DNA from 3 places in the Cupriavidus sp. GW821-FHT02F09 genome. Region 3 is predicted to be linked to each of the others. Evidence: predicted binding sites of a transcription regulator. Region 3 holds the regulator's gene; each other region holds the start of a gene.
The links. Region 3 encodes sigma-54, which starts transcription at its own class of promoters, with help from an activator protein. Its sites were predicted from a motif close to TGGCANGNAANCTGCTTT; they were not measured.

Region 1 (6,950 bases), on a different contig from region 3:
CCGGCGTTGTTGAACAGCACGTCGAGCCGGCCGAAATGCTCGCGAACCTGGGCGAAGAGCCGCTCCACCGAATCCGGATCGCTGACGTCGCATTGCACCGCCAGCGCCGTATGGCCCTCGGCCTTGGCTTGCGCGGCCAGCGCCTCGAGCGGCTCGGCGGTACGCCCGGCAAACACCACCCGATAGCCTGCCACTAGCAGCGCCTGTGCCACCGCCTTGCCGATGCCGCGGGCCGCGCCCGTTACCAGCGCAACCTTGCCTTGCTCATTCATGCTGTCTTCTCCGGACTGGATTGTTGAATGGATCGTGGATCGTGGATCAGGAAACGGATGCCTACTTGACCGGAATCGGCGTGGCCGGCGCCACCGGCACAGCGGTCACACTATTCTGCGGGCTGCCGGACACGATGCGGTCCGAGTAGGTCAGATAGACCAGGGTGTTGCGCTTGCGGTCGACCGTGCGCACCACGTGCAGAGTCTTGAACAGGATCGACATGCGCTCGGAGAACACATTGTCCTGCTGGCGCAGCGGCCCCTTGAACGTGATCGGCCCTACCTGACGGCAGGCGATGGAGCTTTCCGGCGGGTCTTCGGCCATGCCCAGCGAGCCCTTGATGCCTCCGGTGCGGGCACGCGACACGTAGCAGGTCACGCCTTCGACCTGCGGATCGTCATAGGCTTCGATCACGACCTTGTCGGAGCCGGTCATGCGGAAATTGGTGCTCACGCTGCCGATTTCCTCGGCATGCGCAGCCGGCGCCAGCAGCGCAAGCGCCGCCAGAAGGCCGGTCAGGGGCCACCGCGGCCCACGGGAAACGCGATGGGAACGCCCGGATGGCATGGCCGTGCCCCCCACCTCAGGACACCGTGCCGGTGATTTCATCGTGCCGTTTTTCCATTTCCTGGCGCAACTGGCGGCGCAGCTGGGCTGCGGCAAAGCGCTGGCGCTCGACTTCGTCGCGGGGCACCAGCGGCGGCACTTCGGCGGGCGCACCGTTGTCGTCCACAGCGACCATGGTGAAGTAGCAGCTGTTGGTATGGCGAACCAGCTTGCTGCGGATATTCTCCGTGATCACCTTGATGCCGATTTCCATGGAGCTGCGGCCGGTGAAATTGACTGCCGCCAGGAACGTCACCAGCTCACCCACGTGGATGGGCTGGCGAAACACGACCTGGTCGACCGACAGCGTGACCACGTAGCGCCCGGCATAGCGGCTGGCACAGGCGTAGGCCACCATGTCGAGGTACTTGAGGATGGTGCCGCCGTGCACATTGCCGGAGAAATTGGCCATGTCCGGCGTCATCAGCACGGTCATGGAAAGCTGGTGGGACAGGTCATTCATGATGAAAATCCGGAATCTGGAAGCGGCCGGGCCGACCCGCGGTGCAGGTCGAAAGGCTGGCGCCGACGATCGGCAGTTTAACCCGGAACGATCGCCCTGCCCTGCCCCCGAGAACGTCAAAAAGCACCCCGGCACCAATAAAAAAGCGGCCCAACGGGCCGCCTTCCTGTTTGCGCCTGGGCGCGGACTACTTATTTCTTCTTGTTCACAGCGTCCTTGAACCCTTGGCCGGCAGAGAACTTGACCGTCTTGGCGGCCGGAATCTTGATGGTCTCGCCAGTACGCGGATTGCGTCCGGTACGTGCGGCGCGCTTGCCGGAGCTGAAGCTGCCGAAGCCCACCAGCGTTACCGAATCACCCTTGGCAACCGCCTTCTTAATGTTGTCCAGAGCGGCATTCAGCGCGCGCTCTGCTGCAGCATTGCTCAGTTCCGCGTCAGCGGCGATGGCAGATACCAGTTCACCTTTATTCATGGCTGATTTCCCTTGTTGGTCGTCTTGATCGGAGTGTCTGCCACGCGGCAAATTACCGATCGGCGCAGTCTAATCCGCGCTTTACGCATTGGGCAATCCCCAGTGGCACCAATGCAACGAAAAAAGCCGCAAATCCTTGAGTCAAGCGCCTTTGCGGGGAATTTACCCTCCTTTTCCGTGCTTTCAAATGCGGCCGGTGAGAGTAATGGTCATTCGAACGCCGGTACACGATGACAGGCGTCGCTTGACGAGGTCAGACCTGCGCTGTGTACGCCTTGCTGCCGTCAAAACCGCCCAGATGGCTTGGTCGGCGGTATGCCAATGGATTTGGATGGATGCGCCTCCACGGTCCATCATGGTGCATGAAATCCGTGAGCGTGCGCCCCAAATGGGGGCATTGCCTCATTTTGGCGCAGCCTCCATGTGCCTGGCATACCCGGCGCATGCTATTCGGCTGCAGGTTATGACTTCTCAATCCGTGCGCCGCCCCCTTCGAGCGCGACAAATCGGTGCAAATCCCACCAACACGGTGCAGATCCCGGCCTGCGATGCCCCAGACTGGTACGCTTTTTGCGTACGTGTGCTCCCATTTTGCGCATAGAGGATTGTATGGACAAATGGAAGAGCGGCACCGATGCCCTGTTCATCTTGCTAGGGGCGATCATGGTGCTCGCCATGCACGCGGGCTTTGCGTTCCTGGAGCTGGGCACGGTGCGCAAGAAGAACCAGGTCAACGCACTGGTCAAGATATTGGTGGATTTTGCGGTTTCCACGATCGCCTATTTCTTTATTGGCTACACCGTGGCCTATGGGGTCGAGTTCTTCACCAGCGCCCATGCACTGGCGGAAAGAAGCGGCTATGAGCTGGTGAAATTCTTTTTCCTGGCAACGTTTGCCGCCGCCATACCGGCGATCATTTCTGGCGGCATTGCCGAGCGCTCGCGCTTCAATCCGCAACTGGTGGCCACCTTCGTGCTGGTGGGCCTGGTCTACCCCTTCTTCGAGGGCATCGTCTGGAATAACCGCTTTGGCGTGCAGGACTGGATCGCCTCGGTCGCGGGAGCGCCGTTCCACGACTTCGCCGGCTCCGTCGTGGTCCACGCCATGGGCGGCTGGATCGCGCTTCCCGCCATCTTGTTGCTGGGCGCGCGCCGCGGCCGCTACCAGAAAGACGGCCGCATCAGCGCGCACCCGCCCTCGAACATCCCGTTCCTGGCGCTGGGCGCATGGGTACTGGCGGTAGGCTGGTTCGGTTTCAATGTCATGAGCGCGCAAACCGTCGACAAGATCAGCGGGCTGGTGGCCATCAACTCCCTGATGGCCATGGCCGGCGGCACGCTGGCCGCCTGGGCGGCCGGCCGCAACGACCCCGGCTTTGCCTACAACGGCCCGCTGGCCGGGCTGGTGGCGGTCTGCGCCGGATCCGACCTGATGCACCCGCTGGGCGCGCTGGTCACGGGTGCCATCGCCGGCGCGCTGTTCGTCTACCTGTTCACGCTGGCCCAGAACAAGTGGCATATCGATGATGTGCTGGGCGTCTGGCCGCTGCACGGGCTGTGCGGCGCATGGGGCGGCATTGCCGCCGGCATCTTTGGCAGCCAGGCGCTCGGTGGCATTGGCGGTGTTTCGCTCGGCGCGCAGTGCCTCGGCACCCTCCTTGGCATCGCGATCGCCCTGGTGGGTGGCACCGTGGTTTACGGCACGCTCAAGAAGGTCGTGGGCATCCGGCTGGACGCTGAATCGGAATACAACGGCGCGGACCTGTCACTGCATCGCATCTCCGCCACGCCGGAGCGCGAAACCAACTGGTAAGGCACGGTGCAAAGGGAATTGCGCCCTTGCGCCACGCCCCCTCACCTGCGACCCATGCCCGCGAGTGGCGCCCTGCGCCCTTTGCGGCCATTTTGTGCTTGAACTTCCGCTCGCCGCGTAGCAATAATGCGTTGCCCACCTTCGCGCCCCGCCGCCGATGCGCCCCGGGCATCCGCTGCTTGATATTCGTTGCCTGTATACCTGCCGAGCCAGCAAGGGAGAAACGCGATGGATGCTACAACGCTGCAGAAGTATCAGGATGTCGTCGTCGCCTATGCGACGGAAGTCGGGTTCAAGGTTCTCGCCGCCCTCGTCTTCTGGGTGATTGGCCGGTGGCTGATCCATGTCGTGGTGCGCATGGTGCAGGGGTCCCTGACCAAGCAAAAGGTCGACCCGACCTTGCTGCGCTATGTCGGTTCCATCGTCACGGTGACCCTGAATATCGTGCTGATCATCGGGATCCTGGGTTACTTCGGCATCCAGACCACCAGCTTTGCCGCACTGATCGCGGCGGCCGGCATCGCCATCGGCATGGCGTGGTCGGGGTTGATGTCCAACTTCGCGGCAGGCGCCTTCCTGGTGGTGCTGCGGCCCTTCAAGGTTGGGGATTTCGTCACGGTAGGCGGGATCACCGGCACCGTCAGGGAGATCGGCCTGTTTGCCACCACGCTGGACACGCCCGACAATGTCCTCACCGTGGTCGGCAACAATAAGATCTTTGCGGACACAATCCAGAACTTCAGCGCCAACCCGTACCGCCGGGTCGAGCTCAAGGCCCAGCTAGCCGGCAGCACGGACGTGGCGGCGGCCGCCACCCTGCTAAGGGAGCGGCTGGCCGCGCTGCCCAACGTTCTGGCCGAGCCGCCGCCCGACGTCGAGATTATCGAGTTCACCCTGGTAGGCCCGGTGCTTGCGGTACGTCCGTACTGCCATACCGACCATTACTGGCAGGTGTATTTCGACAGCAACCGCGTGATCCGCGAGAGCTTTGGCGAGGCCGGCTTCGCCGCGCCAATGCCAGCCCAACTGGTGGTGCTGCAAAACGGCGCGGCCGCTTAACCGTGTATCGATGGGATGGCGCGGCCACGCTGAGCCAGGCCGCCCCGCTATCGCAGCGGCATCGGAGCCCGGATCATTCGGCGCCGTGCACTGTCGCGCCTGAACGGCCGAAGGCCCGCATCAGCACGGCGCCGGTACCGCAAACGCCCATGACCACCGCCAGCGGCAACGCGCTGCCGTCCCGCCAGAAGCTGACGGCAGCGCCGGCCAGGGTACCCAGGGAGAATTGCAGCGTTCCCATCAATGCGGAAGCGGTGCCGGCACGATGGCCCTGCTGGTCCATGGCCAGTGCCGAGGCGTTCGGCAGGATGCAGCCGAGGCTGGCGATGAACACAAAGAAGCCCGTCAGCAGCACCGGCAGCGGCGCCAGGCCGGCGAGCACGGCCGCGGCCAGGACAAGGCCGGCCAGGCACGGCGCAAGCAGCGCGCCGCGCAGGACGTGGTCCAGCGTGCGGTTGCGCACCAGGCGCGCGTTGAGCTGCGACATGCCGATCAGGCCCAATGCGTTGGCGCCGAACACGAAGCCGTAATGGGAGGGATCGATGCCATGCAACTCGATCAGCACGAACGGCGACCCCGCAATGTATGCAAACATGCCCGCCTGCGCGCAGCCGGCCGACAGCGAATAGCCGACAAAACCCCGGTCTCGCAGCAGCTCGCCGTAGTTCGAGAGCACGCGGCCCAGGCGCAACGGCATGGCGCTGGCGTGGTCGAGCGATTCCTCCATGTAGCGGTGGACCACCCACAGGATCAGCAGGCTCGCACCGCACAACAACCAGAAGATGGCGCGCCAGCCGAATGCCGCCAGCACGGCGCCCCCGATGATGGGCGCCAGGATCGGCGCCAGGCCCATCACCAGCATCAGCGAGGAGAAGGCGCGCGCGGATTCATGGGCCTCCAGCCGGTCGCGAATGACGGCGCGCGCCATCACCATGCCCGCGCAGCCACCCAGGGCCTGCAGGAAACGCCACAGCATCAGCGCATCGACGTCACTCGCGAGCGCGCACCCGGCCGCGGCCAGCGCGTAGGCCAGCAGGCCGACATACAGCGGCGGCTTGCGGCCAAAGCGGTCGCTGATCGGGCCATAGAATGCCTGCCCCACCGCCAACCCGACCAGGAACGTCCCCAACGTGAGCTGCACGCGGCCGATATCGACCCCGAGATCCCCGGCCAGCGCCGGGAAACTCGGCAGGTACATGTCAATGGAAAGCGGCGCCAGCGCGGTAAGCGAAGCGCATACCAGGAGCCAAAGCGGAAAGCGCCCGGATTGTGGGGCGCGGGTGGAGCGGGTCATCGAAACTTCCTGAGGAACAACTAGGCAGCCGGCACGGCCACCGGCGCCCAATGCGTCAACCGGCTAGCGGCGTAGCGGCACGGGAGCGGCTAAAGACGTAATTGTTGCATAGCGTAACAAGCCGCGCACTCGGCACGCCGCGCGGCGATGATGCAAGCGCACGTCCGACCGGACGCGTGCAACTGTGATGACGGGCCTGGCGATACCGCGGCATTGCGGCAATTTCGGGCCTCGCTTCGCCGCGGAGTGGAGGAGTGCGTGGCTATCAACGGCAGCGACGCCAAGGGTACAATGCCAGCCTGTCGGCCGCCTGGGGCGGACGATCACGCAGCCCGACGCACCGCGGGAACCCACCCGATGGTGCGGTTCCCGGCAACGTTTTCCTGCATGAGAACAAGATACAAACTGCTTTCTGTCTGTTTTGCCCTGGCCGCCGGCGCGGCTAGTTTGCCGTGGGCGCAGCGCGCGCATGCGGCACCGGCTCCAGCCAGGGCCGCCGCCTCCGCGCCTGCCCCCGTGGTGGTGGACGAGGCCGATGCCCTGGCGCAAATGCTCAAGGGCGCTGCCACGGGCCAGAATACCGGCGCGGCAGGCGTGCCTGAATTGCTGCGCAATACCGCCCGCCCCGACAACATATTGTCGCGCGCTTGCCGCCAGCTCAACGACGCCCTGCCCATCGAGATCGATGGCGAGACGCGCTTGCGCCGCTGCCAGTCGGTCCCTGGCAAACATATCCTGTTCCAGTTGGAGCTGACCAAGTACCGAGGCCCCATGCTGGACCTCGCCAGCTTCGAGCTCAGCTACGCTGCGCCGCTGCAGCGCAATATCTGCGCGAACCGGGACGTTGAAATCCTGACCAAGCTGGGCATCAGCATGATGTTCCGCTACATGACGCGCAACGAGCGCGGCGAGCGTCGCGTTGGCGACGTCTACATCAACGCGCCCATCTGCTCCTCGGCACTGCGCTAGA
Region 2 (6,950 bases), on a different contig from region 3:
GCGCGACCCGGCCACGGTGGCACCGTCCACCAGGCTGGCCTTTGGCGACCCGCAGATGGAAGCACAGGTCCGGCTGGCGCAGCGCGTGATCACCCGGCGCATCCCCATCCTGCTGCACGGGGAGACCGGCAGCGGCAAGGAGGTCTTCGCCAATGCCCTGCACCAGATGAGCCCGGCGCGCGAGCGCGCCTTTGTCGCCATCAACTGTGCTTCGCTGCCGGAGAACCTGATCGAAAGCGAATTGTTCGGCTACCGCGCCGGCGCGTTTACCGGCGCCCAGCGCGAAGGCCGGCGCGGCAAGATCATCCAGGCCAACGGCGGCACGCTGTTCCTGGACGAGATCGGCGACATGCCCATGACTTTACAGTCCCGTCTGCTGCGCGTGCTGGAAGAACGCCAGGTCTCGCCGCTCGGCTCGGAGACGGTGGTCAAGGTCGACTTCCAACTGGTCAGCGCAAGCCACCGCAACCTGGCCGGACTGGTGCAGAGCGGCCAGTTCCGCGAAGACCTGTTCTACCGGCTCAACGGCATCGAGTTGCGCCTGCCGCCGCTGCGCGAGCGCACCGACCGGCTCACGCTGATGCAGCACATCCTCGCCGAGGAGGCGGAGCCGGACCAGGCACCGACGCTGTCGCCGGACGCCGTGCAAGCGCTGCTGCGCTACCCCTGGCCCGGTAATCTCCGGCAGTTGCGCCATGTGCTGCGCACCGCCCTGGCACTGTGCGACGGCGAAACCATCGCTTGCCAGCACCTGCCGGCGGAAATTGTGCAAGGCGCGGGAGAAGCCAGCGTGCCCCGCGAGCCGGCCATGGCGGCACAGCCCGAAATGCCAGACGATGAGGCCAAGGCGCTGGCGCAGTTCAATGCCATCCAGCTCAACGAACGCGACACCATCCTCGGCCTGCTCCACAAGCACCGCTGGAACGTCAGCACTGTAGCCCGCTCGCTCTCCATCAGCCGGAACACGCTGTACCGCAAGATACATCGGCTGCATATCAACCTGGCGCAGGCCGAAACGTCCGAGCAGTCGTAGCGTCGCCGCCCTGCGCGTGCCGCACCGAGGGGGGCTGGCAGCCCCCTCGTATCCGTTACCCATCCCACTGATCACGCCGTTGTCCAATAGCGCCGCCGGACGCGTGACAGCCTGTGTGAAAAGCAGAACAAAGACCGTGACAGTGCAAGGCCTTACCGCTTGCAACAGGCCCGATTCGCCCCAAACCCCACGCGCGTGGCTCGCCTGGCATGCCGATTGCTCTTGTAGCGAATGCGAGCACCTCTTCGAGCTCAGCATCGCAGCCGAGATGCCGAAGCCCGCCCGCGAAATGCGCTCCGATCTACCCTGGCCCACCATGCCCTCCCAGACCCTCATCGTCGCCGCCCTGTCATCGCGGATGATGGCCGAGTCCGCAGCGCAAGCCGGCTTGCGCGTGGCCGCCCTGGACCTGTTCGGCGATGCCGACACGCGGCATGTCGCGGCGCGCTGGGAGCCGATCGGCGCCACCGGGTCGATGGCGGTCGACGGCGAGCACGTGCTCGCCGCGCTGCGCCGGCTGCGCGACACGGAGCATCCGTTTGGCTGGGTTGCCGGCAGCGGCTTCGAACAACTGCCCGAGTTGCTCGAAGCCGGCCACGCGCTGGTGCCGCTGCTCGGCAACAGCGCCGCCACTGTGCGCGGCGTCAAGCAGCCCAGTGCCTTCTTCCGGCTGCTGGCCGCGCTCGGCATTCCACATCCGGAAACCACCATGGAGATGCCGCGCGATCCGGCAGGCTGGCTGTGCAAAGCTGTCGGCGGCACCGGCGGCTGGCATATCCGCCAGCTGGCCGGCACGGATGCCTGCGCTGCAGACGCCGCCCAAGCCACCCGGTATTTCCAGCGGCAAAGCCCCGGCCTGCCGATGTCCGTGCTATTTGTTGCTCACCGCCGCGGCGTTCAGCTAGTCGGCATCAGCCTGCAGCGCATCAGCTCACACCACGACTGCCCCTATCTGTTCCACGGCGCTGCCGGCCCGGCGATGCTGCCGGCAAGCACCACCGCGCGCCTCGTCGAGATCATCCACTGCGTCGCGCGCGAAACCAGCCTGGTCGGCCTGAACAGCATCGACTTCCTGTTCGAGGCGCCGGACATCATGGTGCTCGAAGTCAACCCGCGGCCGCCGGCCAGCATGGCGCTCTATGCCGATGCCTATCCGCTCGGCCTGATGCACGCGCACCTGCAGGCCTGCCGCGGCGAGACGCCCGAGCTGCCGGTGGCGCGGCGGGCCGGCGTGCGCGGCTTCCAGCTGGTCTTCGCGCAAGACCCCGCGCAGATCAACGCCACGCTCACTGCCGCGCTGATGCGCACTGGCTGGTGCCACGACATTCCCGCTCCCGGCAGCTATGTGGCTGCCGGCCACCCCTTCTGCTCGGTTTCCGCCACCGGTCTGACGGAGGCCGCAACCGAAGTCGAGCTGCACCGGCGCTGCGAGCAAATCCAGTCCTTGCTGATGGCGCGCAACGATGAACTCCGCCGCACCAGCGGCATCCCCACGGCGCTTGCCGGCGGCCCTCACAGCCTGCACCAGCACGCTTAGCCAGCCCCTGCCGGGCTCCCAACCCGACCGTCGGATCCCCAAGTGCTGCCGCACGGAAGCTTGCGCGCCTGCCAGGTGCGTAAGCACTCTCCGTCTCGACCCGCTTCTGCCTCTCACGCCGCATGTGCAAGCACGACTTGCCGTTCGCACAGAGTGTCACCCATCAGGCACGCGTCTGGCACAGACGCCTGTGCGGCGGCCATCCATCTGCGCCGCTCTCACCGCCGCCAGCGCAATGACCGCAGCCCCTATCGCCCTTGGGCTCTGTCCTGCCGACCCGCCTTTCGCGCCGCGCCGCGGCTTGGCATGGAACGTGTTAGGTAAAGCCCGGGGGGACACATTGCGCCTTCTTTTCTTTTCCTGAACATCCTCTATCCGGGAGACTCGCAAATGGCAAAAATTGATCGTGTTCGTGTTGGAGAATCGCTGGTCGGCGACGGCAACGAGGTCGCGCATATCGACCTGATCCTTGGGCCGCGCGGCTCGGCTGCGGAGACCGCCTTCTGCAACGCGCTGACCAACAACAAGGACGGCTTCACCTCCTTGCTCGCCGTGGTGGCGCCGAACCTGCAGGCCAAGCCCAATACCGTGCTATTCAACAAGGTCACCATCAAGGGCGCCAAGCAGGCCGTGCAGATGTTCGGCCCGGCCCAGCGCGGCGTTGCAATGGCGGTGGCCGATAGCGTGGAAGACGGCACCATTCCCGCCGCCGAAGCCGACGACTTGTTTATCAGCGTGGGCGTGTTCATCCACTGGCAGGCCGAGGACGACACCAAGATCCAGGACTACAATTACCAGGCCACGCGCGAAGCCATCCAACGCGCCGTGGGGGGCTGGCCGAGCGCCGCCGAAGTGGTAGCGAAGAAGCAGAGTTCGGCACATCCATTCGCGGCGCATAGCTGATCGGCGGACATGCGCAGGCCGACCTCGGCCGGCCTGCGCATCAAGCATCGCACACCGTAGCTAGTAGCTGCATCCGGCTGCCGGATGCAGCAGCAGTTCGCGCATGCGTGCCAGTTCGCTCTTGTGCAGAAATTCGATAGGATATGGCGCGCCGTGCGTGAAATGCGCGAAGCGCCGGTCCACCAGCCCTTGCGCGGCATATTGCTCCACCGCCTGGCCGGCATCGGCCGGCGTGGATTTGACCAGCAGCAGCATCTCGGCGTTGAGGCGGTTCGACAGCCACGCGGCCATGCTGTCCGAACCGACGCCCGGGTGCGTCATCTCGTCGGCCTGTTCGCGCAACAGCGAAAACGGCGCCCACACCGCCACGCCGGCGTTGCGCAGCACGCCCTGAATGTCTTTCTCGTGCACCGCCAGCGACATGCCGGGGCACATGCCCTGCATCATCAGCCCATACTGGGCCATGGCCAGCACCGCCATATTGTGCGCCACCACATGGTCGAATGCCCACTGCGCCCGGTGCTCGCGAACCTGCTCCGCGAAGCCGCCGCCGCCCGGCACCACCACGATGCGGCCGCCGCCGAGTTCGCTCAACTCCTGCAACCACTCGCGCAACAACGGGTCGCGGCCAAGGCTGCCGCCGAGTTTTACTACCCACATAGCCACTCCAAGGCTGCAGAATCCGCCTTGGCACACTCACGTTCCGTGCCAGCGCGGCGCGACCAATAACGGGGTGCCGGCACTTGCGCCATGGTGACAGTCTGCGACAGGCATGGCACACAAGCTGTCCCGCGCCGCGCTTCGATCCGTGCAAAGAGATAAAGCGCCAGACCGCGCCCGCGCTCCATAGTGCGGGGACGGTCTGGCGCTTTGCCGGGCACGCGGGACTGCTCGCCTCGCCTAGCGGTAGCGCGGCACCATCTTCTCCAGCGGTACCGGCTTGATCCTCGCCGCCTGCCCGGCACAGCCGAACGCCTCGAAGCGCAGGCGTACCACGCCCTTGGCGCCTTGCTTGGCCGCCAGCAGTGCCTTGCGCGGATCGAACTCGCTGCGGTCATCGGCGAGGGACTTGCGGATGGCGCCGGTCATGGCCAGGCGGATATCGGTATCGATATTCACCTTGCGCACGCCGGTTTTGATGCCGCGCAGGATTTCCTCGACCGGCACGCCATAGGTTTCCTTGATCTCACCACCGTACTGGCGAATGATCTCCAGCCACTCCTGCGGCACCGAGCTGGAACCATGCATGACCAGGTGGGTGCTGGGAATCTTCTGATGGATCTCGCGGATGCGGTCCATCGCCAGGATGTCGCCGGTCGGCTTGCGCGAGAACTTGTAGGCGCCGTGGCTGGTGCCGATGGCAATGGCCAGCGCATCCACGCCAGTGCGGGCGACGAAGTCGCGCGCCTGGTCCGGGTCGGTCAACATCATGTCGTGCGACAGGATGCCAGCGGCGCCGACGCCATCCTCCTCGCCGGCTTGCCCGGTTTCGAGCGAGCCCAGGCAACCCAGTTCGCCCTCGACCGATACCCCTACGGCGTGCGCCATCTCGCAGACGCGGCGGGTCACGTCGACGTTGTAGTCGTAGTCCGACGGCGTCTTCATGTCTTCGCGCAGCGAACCGTCCATCATCACGCTGGTAAAGCCCGAGCGGATCGAGGCCTGGCACACCGCCGGGCTGGAGCCGTGATCCTGGTGCAGCACGATGGGAATATCCGGATGCGTCTCCGCCGCGGCCTGCACCATATGGCGCAGGTAGGCCTCGCCGGCATACTTGCGCGCGCCGGCCGAGGCCTGCAGGATGACTGGGCTGCCGGTCTCTTCGGCGGCTTCCATGATGGCGTGGATCTGCTCGAGGTTGTTGACGTTGAAAGCCGGCACGCCGTAGCCGAACTCTCCCGCGTGGTCCAGCAACTGGCGCAGGGATACGAGTGACATGATGCAACTCCTTAAGTTGACTCAGATTCGTTGACTCAGATTCGGTAGGATCGGCAATCCAGAGCGGACGCGCCTCACGCTGCGGCACGCTGCTCCAACACATCGAAGGCCGGCAGCTTCCTGCCCTCCAGGAATTCCAGGAAGGCGCCGCCACCGCTCGAGATATAGCCAAGCTGCGCGGCAATGCCGTACTTGGCGATGGCGGCCAGCGTGTCGCCGCCACCGGCAATCGAGAACGCCTTCGAAGCGGCGATGGCTTGCGCCAGCACCCTGGTGCCGTTTCCGAACTGGTCGAACTCGAACACGCCCACCGGCCCGTTCCAAACGATGGTGCCGGCCGCCATGAGCTGCCCGGCCAGTAGCGCTGCTGTGTCCGGCCCGAGGTCCAGGATCATGTCGTCGCCGGCCACATCGTCGGCGCGCTTCACTGTGGCGGCGGCGGTGGCGCTGAACGCCTTGGCGCACACCACGTCCACGGGGATGGTCACCGCGGCACCGCGCGCGGCCATCATCTCGATGATGGCGCGGGCCTGCGCCACCAGGCCTGACTCGGCCAGGGAGCCGCCGATCTTCAGGCCGGCCGCCAGCATGAAGGTATTGGCGATGCCGCCACCCACGATAAGCTGGTCGACCTTGGCAGCCAGCGATTTCAGGATGGAGAGCTTGGTCGATACCTTGGAGCCCGCCACGATGGCAACCAGCGGACGCGCCGGCTGGCCCAGCGCACGGCCCAGCGCTTCGATCTCGGCGGTCAGCAGCGGGCCCGCGCAGGCCACCGGCGCGTATTTGGCGATGCCGTGGGTGGTCGCCTCGGCGCGGTGTGCCGTGCCGAATGCGTCGTTGATGTAGATGTCGCACAGCCTGGCCATCTTCTGCGCGAGTTCATCGCTGTTGGACTTCTCGCCCTTGTTCTCGCGGCAGTTCTCCAGCAGCACCGCATGGCCCGGAGGAACGTCGAAGCCGCCGTTGACCCAGCCGGCCAGCAACGGCACCTCGCGCCCCAGCAGCGCAGAAAGGCGGCGGCGCACCGGCGCCAGGCTGTGGCGCGGATCCGGCTCGCCCTCCACGGGCCGCCCCAGGTGCGAGGTCACCATGACCGCCGCGCCGGCTTGCAGGCAGGCTTCGATGGCAGGCACCGAGGCGCGGATGCGGGTGTCGTCGGTGATGTCCCCGGCGGCATCCCGCGGCACATTGAGGTCCGCGCGGATAAAGACGCGCTTGCCGGCGACTTCGCCGCTGGCCAGCAGCGCCGCTAGCGTGTGTACTGCCCCGATGGTCGGCATGGCACGGCTCCTAGTGGGCGCTGGCGAACGCCACCGCGGTATCCAGCATGTGCTTGGAGAAGCCCCATTCGTTGTCGTACCAGCTGCAAACCTTGACCAGCGCACCGGAGACCTTGGTCAGGGTCGCGTCGAAGCTGGACGAAGCCGGGTTGTGGCGGGCCAGCACGCGGATCCCGTCGCGGCCCTTGCCGGCCTCGATGTCATGGTGCTTGCCGCTTTCGTAGTGCGCGCGCAGCACGTTGCGGCCAATGCGGCC
Region 3 (6,950 bases):
CGATGACGTCAAGCAGGTCTATGTACTGACTGGCAACGTGGTGCTGACCAAGGGCACCATGGTGCTCAAATCCGACGCAGCCGAAGTCCGTACCGATCCCGAGGGCTACCAGTACGCGGTCGCGACCTCCAAGGGCGGCAAGCAAGCCTATATCCGCCAGAAGCGCGACAACGTCGACGAGTACATCGATGGCTGGGGCGACCGCATCGAATATGACGGCAAGCAGGAGTTGTCCAAGCTGATCGGGCGCGCCCGCATGGCCCGCCTGGCCGGCGCCAAGCTGGTCGACGAGATCCGCGGCGCGGTGATCACCTATGACAGCCGCAACGAGTTCTACACGGCCAGCGGCGGCGCCGAGAACGCGACCGCGGGCAGCCCGTCGGGCCGCGTGCGCGCCGTGTTGTCGCCGCGCCAGGAGCAGCCCGCCAGCGGTGCCGCAGCCAATCCGCTGCCGCTCAAGCCGGCAGCTGCCCCCGTCAACCCCTGACCTGACGCCGCCACGTCCCTGATCCACGGATTCTGACTTCACCTTCATGACCGCTACCCAAACCGCACCGTCCCAGCCCGCCACCCTGAAGGACAGCAGCACGCTGGTCGTGCGCCACCTGAAGAAGCGCTACGGCTCGCGCACCGTGGTCAAGGACGTGTCGCTCGACGTGAAGAGCGGCGAGGTGGTCGGCTTGCTGGGCCCCAACGGCGCGGGCAAGACCACGTCGTTCTACATGATCGTGGGGCTGGTGGCGCTGGACGAGGGCGATATCGTGCTCGACGACAAGCACATCAGCGGCCTGGCCATCCATGAGCGAGCGCGCATGGGCCTGTCCTACCTGCCGCAGGAAGCCTCCGTGTTCCGCAAGCTCAATGTGCAGGAGAACATCCGCGCAGTGCTGGAGCTGCAGCTCAACGATGGCAAACCCCTGGGCAAGGCCGAGATCGAGCGCCGGCTGGACACCCTGCTGGATGACCTGCAGATTGCCCACCTGCGCGACAACCCGGCGCTGTCGCTGTCCGGCGGCGAGCGCCGCCGCGTGGAAATCGCCCGCGCGCTGGCCTCCGCGCCGCGCTTCATCCTGCTCGACGAGCCCTTCGCCGGCGTCGACCCGATCGCGGTTGGCGAAATCCAGCGCATCGTCAGCTTCCTCAAGGCACGCAATATCGGCGTGCTGATCACCGACCACAACGTGCGCGAGACGCTAGGCATCTGCGACCACGCCTACATCATCAGCGAAGGCGCGGTGCTGGCGTCCGGGCAGCCTGAGGACATCATCGCCAACGAGTCGGTGCGCAAGGTCTACCTGGGCGAGAACTTCCGCATGTAAGGGCGCGCGGCGCCTGCCGCGCATCGCCCCCCCGGGCGGCTTCGGTGTCGCCTTTTATCCTTCAAACGATCATAGCGACACCAGCGATAGCAATTTCCGTTCCATCAGTACGGAAGTTGGGCATAAAATAGGTCGCATGAAACCGTCGCTACAGCTCCGCCTCTCGCAGCATCTCGCGCTTACGCCGCAACTCCAGCAGTCGATCCGGCTGCTGCAACTGTCCACGCTTGAACTGCAGCAGGAAGTGGAACAGGCGCTGACCGAGAACCCCTTGCTCGAGCGTGAGAACGACTGGCTGGACAGCCCGTTGCGCGTGTCCTCGGACGGCTCGGTGAACCTGCAGAGCGCGCCCGCGCCAGCGCCCGCCGATGGCCAGGGCACCAGCGAAAACCGTCCCGATGGCGCCCCCGAAGCCGACGACAGCTACTCCGACAGCAATGAGGATTACGGCAGCGACTGGAGCCTGGACGACTTCGCCCGCCGCCCGCAAGGCGAAGACGACGAAAAAACCCCGATGCAGCTGCGCGACGCCGAGCCCACGCTGCGTGAACACCTCATGGAACAGCTGGCGCCGCTCAAGATTTCCCTGCGCGACAAAGGGCTGGCTATCTTCCTGGTCGAGTCCCTGGACGATGACGGCTACCTGAGCACCACGCTCGAGGAAATCTGCAGCGAGCTGCCGGAGGAGCTCGAGTTCGAGGTCGACGAGATCCAGGCTGTGCTCACGCTGCTGCAGAGCTTCGATCCGCCGGGCGTCGGGGCACGCAACGCCGCCGAGTGCCTGGCGCTGCAATTGCGCAGGCTCAAGCATCCGCAGCGCGAACTGGCGCTGAGCATCGTCACCAACCACCTCGAGCTGCTGGCGGTGCGCGATTACACGCGCCTTAAAAAGGCGCTGCAAGTGGACGAACCGGAACTCAAGGCCGCACATGAACTGATCCGCTCGCTCGCGCCCTATCCTGGCCATGCCTACAGCCGGCCAGAAGCGGACTTCGTGGTGCCTGATGTTTTTGTTCGAAAGTTGAGCGGCGGATGGATCGCCCACCTCAACCCGGATGTGATGCCGCGGCTACGCATCAACGACATGTACGCGCAGATTTTGCGCGGTGCAAAAGGCGATGCAGGCGCGGCCGGACTGCAGCAAAAGCTGCAGGAAGCACGCTGGTTGATCAAGAATATCCAGCAAAGGTTCGACACGATATTGCGCGTCGCACAAGCCATTGTCGAACGTCAAAAGAACTTCTTCACCCACGGTGAAATTGCGATGCGCCCCTTGGTTTTGCGGGAGATTGCCGATACACTGGGTTTACACGAGTCCACCATCTCTCGGGTGACTACCAATAAATACATGGCAACGCCGATGGGGACTTTCGAGCTGAAGTATTTTTTTGGCTCTCACGTATCCACAGAAACCGGCGGCGCGGCCTCATCAACGGCAATCCGTGCGTTGATCAAGCAATTGATAGGAGCCGAAGACGCTAGGAACCCCTTGTCCGATAGCCGGATTGCCGAATTGCTCGGCGAGCAAGGCTTTGTGGTAGCACGGCGTACCGTTGCCAAATACCGCGAAGCGCTCAAGATTCCCGCGGTCAATCTCCGTAAGACTTTGTAGCCGAGCTGCATCGCCTGCCTGATGCAGCTCTTTCAGAAGGAGAAACGCTATGAACTTCAAGATCAGTGGACACCACTTGGACATCACGCCCCCTCTGCGTGAGTACGTGGAAACGAAACTGGAGCGTATCGTCAGGCATTTCGATCAAGTCATTGGCGTAAGTGTGCTGCTCTCTGTCGACAATACAAAAGAAAAGGACCGGCGGCAGTACGCGGAAATCAATCTACATCTCAAGGGCAAGGACATCTTTGTCGAAGCGCATCATGAAGACCTGTATGCCGCTATCGACGCACTGGTCGACAAGCTCGACCGGCAGGTGATTCGCCACAAGGATCGCGTGCAGAGCCACGACCGTGAAGCGGTCAAGTATCAGATGGCCGCATCGCAGATGCAGCAATGACCGTGCCTGGCGGCCCACATACCGGGCCGTCGGTGTCAGTCCCTTGAAAAATGGAATCAAGCCGCGCCCAGAGCGCGGCTTTTTCGTTGCAGCCTACCCGATCGGGCCACACAGGGGATTCCGCAACGCATATGTACCAGTGTATGCTGTGCAATACATGGTTGACCGGCCTAGCCATTCCGGTGCATGCAGCACCGCTTGAGCGCATCGGCTATTGCAATGCACAAAGCGGAAGCGGGCCTGCTCTATAATGGCCAGACGCCCGACACCGGCATGGGGGGACACCCGGTGGAAACCTCGGGCCTTGGTTTTTTACCTCTTTCCGCCCGGTGGGACGCCTCCTGGCCCCGGGCCTGCTTACTAGAAAACCCTGCGCATTCCACATGAATCGTTTGGCTAAATTGCTGCCACCCGGCAACATCAACCTCGACGTCAGCGTCACCAGCAAGAAGCGCGTGTTCGAACAGGCCGGGCTCCTCTTCGAGAACAACCATGGCGTAGCGCGCGCGACCGTGACCGACAACCTGTTCGCCCGCGAGTCGCTCGGGTCCACCGGCCTGGGCGCGGGGGTTGCGATCCCCCACGGCCGCATCAAGGGACTGAAGCAGCCACTGGCCGCCTTCATGCGCCTGGCTGAGCCGATCCCCTTCGAGTCGCCCGACGGCAAGCCGGTCGCGCTGCTGATCTTCCTGCTGGTGCCCGAACAGGCCACCCAGCAGCATCTGGAAATTCTCTCCGAGATCGCCCAGTTGCTGTCCGACCGCGAGATGCGCGAAGGACTGGCTACCCTGCCCACCCCCGACGACGTGCACCAGTTGCTGACGCAATGGCACCCTTGATCCGGCACTGAAAGCCCGTCCCTGAAAGCACCCGAATGGAACTCACTGGCGTCACCTCGCAGTCGATCTTCGACGACAACGCAGCCGATATCAAACTCTCCTGGGTAGCAGGACTGGAGGGCGCGGACCGGGCCTTCGATGTCGAGTTCGCGCGTGAAGCCACGTCCGCGGCCGATCTCGTCGGCCACTTGAACCTGATCCACCCGAACCGGATCCAGGTGCTGGGCAAGCCCGAAATCACGTATTACCAGCGCCTCGATGACGAGATGCGCAAGCGCCAGATGGGCGAGCTGATCCTGCTTGAGCCGCCGTTCCTGGTGATCGCCGACGGCATGGAGCCGCCGCCCGACCTGGAACTGCGCTGCACGCGCTCGTCCACACCGCTGTTCACCACGCCGGTGTCTTCGGCCGCGGTGATCGACCACCTGCGCCTCTATCTGTCGCGCATTTCCGCGCCGCGCGTGACCATGCACGGCGTATTCCTCGACATCCTCGGCATGGGTGTGCTGGTGATGGGCGAATCCGGCCTGGGCAAGAGCGAGCTCGGCCTGGAACTGATCTCGCGCGGACATGGGCTGGTCGCGGACGATGCCGTCGATTTCGTGCGCCTCGGGCCGGACTTCATCGAGGGCCGCTGCCCGCCGCTGCTGCAGAACCTGCTGGAAGTGCGCGGCCTGGGCCTGCTCGACATCAAGACCATCTTTGGCGAGACTGCGGTACGCCGCAAGATGAAGCTTAAGCTGGTGGTGCAACTGGTTCGCCGCAACGATGGCGAATTCGAGCGCCTGCCGCTGGACTCCCAGTATCTCGACGTGCTCGGCCTGCCCATCCACATGGTCAAGATCCAGGTGGCGGCCGGCCGAAATCTCGCCGTGCTGGTCGAGGCCGCCGTGCGCAACACCATCCTGCGCCTGCGCGGCATCGACACGCTGCGCGACTTCATGGACCGCCAGCGCGCCGCGATGCAGGCCGATGTCGCATCGCGGGGTCAGGGCCGGCTACTCTAGGTTTGGCGGGCCCACGCCATGCGACCACGACGGGGCCGTTTTCAATTGCTTACATCCGGCCGCGCTTCGATGGTCAACGCGATTGGGGCATAGGCCGTTTTGTGCAGTAATGGGCATTGGGCCCAGCCCCGAGTTGCCGAGCCGACAGGCCAGCAGCCATGAAGTCTTCCACAGCCAGGAGAGCAAGCATGAAAAAATTGATCGCGATGTGCGTGCTGGTAGCCCCGCTTTTTGCCACCGGCGCCTTCGCCCAGAATGCACCGGCCGCTGCACCCGCGGCACCGGCGGCACCTAACACCCAGCAGGACAAGATGAAGGCTTGCAACACGCAGGCCACCGGCAAGAAGGGCGATGAGCGCAAGGCCTTCATGAGCAATTGCCTGTCCAATAAGCCCGCGGCCGCACCCGCCAAGAACAGCCAGCAGGAAAAGATGAAGACCTGCAACGCCCAGGCCACCGGCAAGAAGGGCGACGAGCGCAAGGCCTTCATGAGCGACTGCTTGTCCAAGTAAGCTACCGGCATCACTTGCGGCGCGGACGTGTAAAAATGGCGAACCTCTTCGGTTCGCCATTTTTTCTGGCACGGCGCCGTCATGACGGCGTCATCACCTGATGTTATGCTTGTCGTGCTATGCGCATCATACTTATCACCGGGATCTCCGGCTCCGGCAAATCCGTTGCCTTGAACGTACTGGAAGACGCGGGCTACTACTGCGTCGACAACCTGCCGGCGCAGTTTATCCCGGAGTTGGCCCAGTACCTGGCGGCGCAGGGCTACACCCATCTGGGCGTCGCCACCGATATCCGTAGCCGTGAATCGCTGGACGAGCTGCCCGGCACGCTGCGCGACCTCGCCTCCGAACACCAGGTCCGGGTGGTCTTCCTGACCGCCAATACCGATGCGCTGGTGCAGCGTTATTCCGAGACGAGACGGCGCCATCCGCTGTCGATGCGCGCAGCCATGGCTGGCCTCTCGGCCAATCCCAGGAACGAGAATCTCGCCGATAGTGCCGCCGAGACCGCACTCAACGACACCTCGCTGATCGAGGCCATCGAGATGGAGCGCGAGCTCCTGAGCCCGCTGGCGGAGGCTGCGCACCGCATCGACACCAGCAATGTGCGCACCAATACATTGCGCGCGTGGATCAAGGAATTCGTGCGCGGCGATGACCTCAAGCTCACATTGCTGTTCGAGTCGTTCGGCTTCAAGCACGGCGTGCCCAGCGACGCCGACCTGGTGTTCGACGTGCGCTCGCTGCCCAACCCCTACTACGACCTGGCACTGCGCCCACTGACCGGCCGCGACGAGCCCGTGATCGACTTTCTGCAGAGCCAGCCGATGGTGCTGGCCATGGCCGAGGACATACGCGCCTATGTGGAAAAGTGGCTGCCAAGTTTCATCGCTGACAATCGCAGTTACCTGACCGTCGCAATCGGTTGCACTGGGGGGCAGCATCGCTCCGTGTACATCGCGGAAAGACTTGCCAACTATTTTCGCGCCCATGGTAATGTGCTGGTGAGACACCGCGAGCTCGCGCCGGGCGGCTAAACGCCGCACCGCCAGGTTTCGCGGTCAGGCTCGGCAATCCTCGCCCGAAACCTTTGCTGGCTCAGCATGTCCTCACCCGCCACGCCCGGCTCATCCGCATCGTTCGCCGCCCCGCACAGCACCTCGGCGGGGCCTACGTTGGATAGCCTGCCGCTGTTTCCGCTGCATACCGTACTCTTTCCCGATGGGCTGCTGCCACTGCGCGTGTTCGAAGCGCGCTATGT

Region 1: the regulator sigma-54 is predicted to act here: its motif matches at 2,375-2,392, upstream of AC07XB_RS05975 (ammonium transporter).
Region 2: the regulator sigma-54 is predicted to act here: its motif matches at 2,873-2,890, upstream of fae (formaldehyde-activating enzyme).

Annotation. Positions count from the first base shown of each region.
Region 1 covers NZ_JBWKVH010000003.1:319,639-326,588, forward strand. Annotated here, with positions in the region: gene AC07XB_RS05955 (SDR family oxidoreductase) at 1-272, opposite strand, end outside; gene AC07XB_RS05960 (CreA family protein) at 334-840, opposite strand; gene AC07XB_RS05965 (acyl-CoA thioesterase) at 857-1,342, opposite strand; gene AC07XB_RS05970 (HU family DNA-binding protein) at 1,534-1,815, opposite strand; gene AC07XB_RS05975 (ammonium transporter) at 2,425-3,627, shown strand; gene AC07XB_RS05980 (mechanosensitive ion channel family protein) at 3,856-4,686, shown strand; gene AC07XB_RS05985 (Bcr/CflA family multidrug efflux MFS transporter) at 4,760-5,980, opposite strand; gene AC07XB_RS05990 (hypothetical protein) at 6,368-6,949, shown strand.
Region 2 covers NZ_JBWKVH010000024.1:36,667-43,616, reverse strand. Annotated here, with positions in the region: gene AC07XB_RS23965 (sigma-54-dependent Fis family transcriptional regulator) at 1-1,033, shown strand, start outside; gene AC07XB_RS23960 (ATP-grasp domain-containing protein) at 1,302-2,570, shown strand; gene fae (formaldehyde-activating enzyme) at 2,961-3,473, shown strand; gene AC07XB_RS23950 (amino acid kinase family protein) at 3,534-4,133, opposite strand; gene fba (class II fructose-bisphosphate aldolase) at 4,374-5,411, opposite strand; gene AC07XB_RS23940 (phosphoglycerate kinase) at 5,486-6,694, opposite strand; partial or broken gene AC07XB_RS23935 (erythrose-4-phosphate dehydrogenase) at 6,705-6,848, opposite strand.
Region 3 covers NZ_JBWKVH010000008.1:101,071-108,020, reverse strand. Annotated here, with positions in the region: gene lptA (lipopolysaccharide transport periplasmic protein LptA) at 1-487, shown strand, start outside; gene lptB (LPS export ABC transporter ATP-binding protein) at 534-1,319, shown strand; gene AC07XB_RS12085 (RNA polymerase factor sigma-54) at 1,456-2,931, shown strand; gene hpf (ribosome hibernation-promoting factor, HPF/YfiA family) at 2,981-3,331, shown strand; gene ptsN (PTS IIA-like nitrogen regulatory protein PtsN) at 3,715-4,170, shown strand; gene hprK (HPr(Ser) kinase/phosphatase) at 4,206-5,177, shown strand; gene AC07XB_RS12065 (PsiF family protein) at 5,366-5,689, shown strand; gene rapZ (RNase adapter RapZ) at 5,809-6,726, shown strand; gene AC07XB_RS12055 (LON peptidase substrate-binding domain-containing protein) at 6,793-6,950, shown strand, end outside.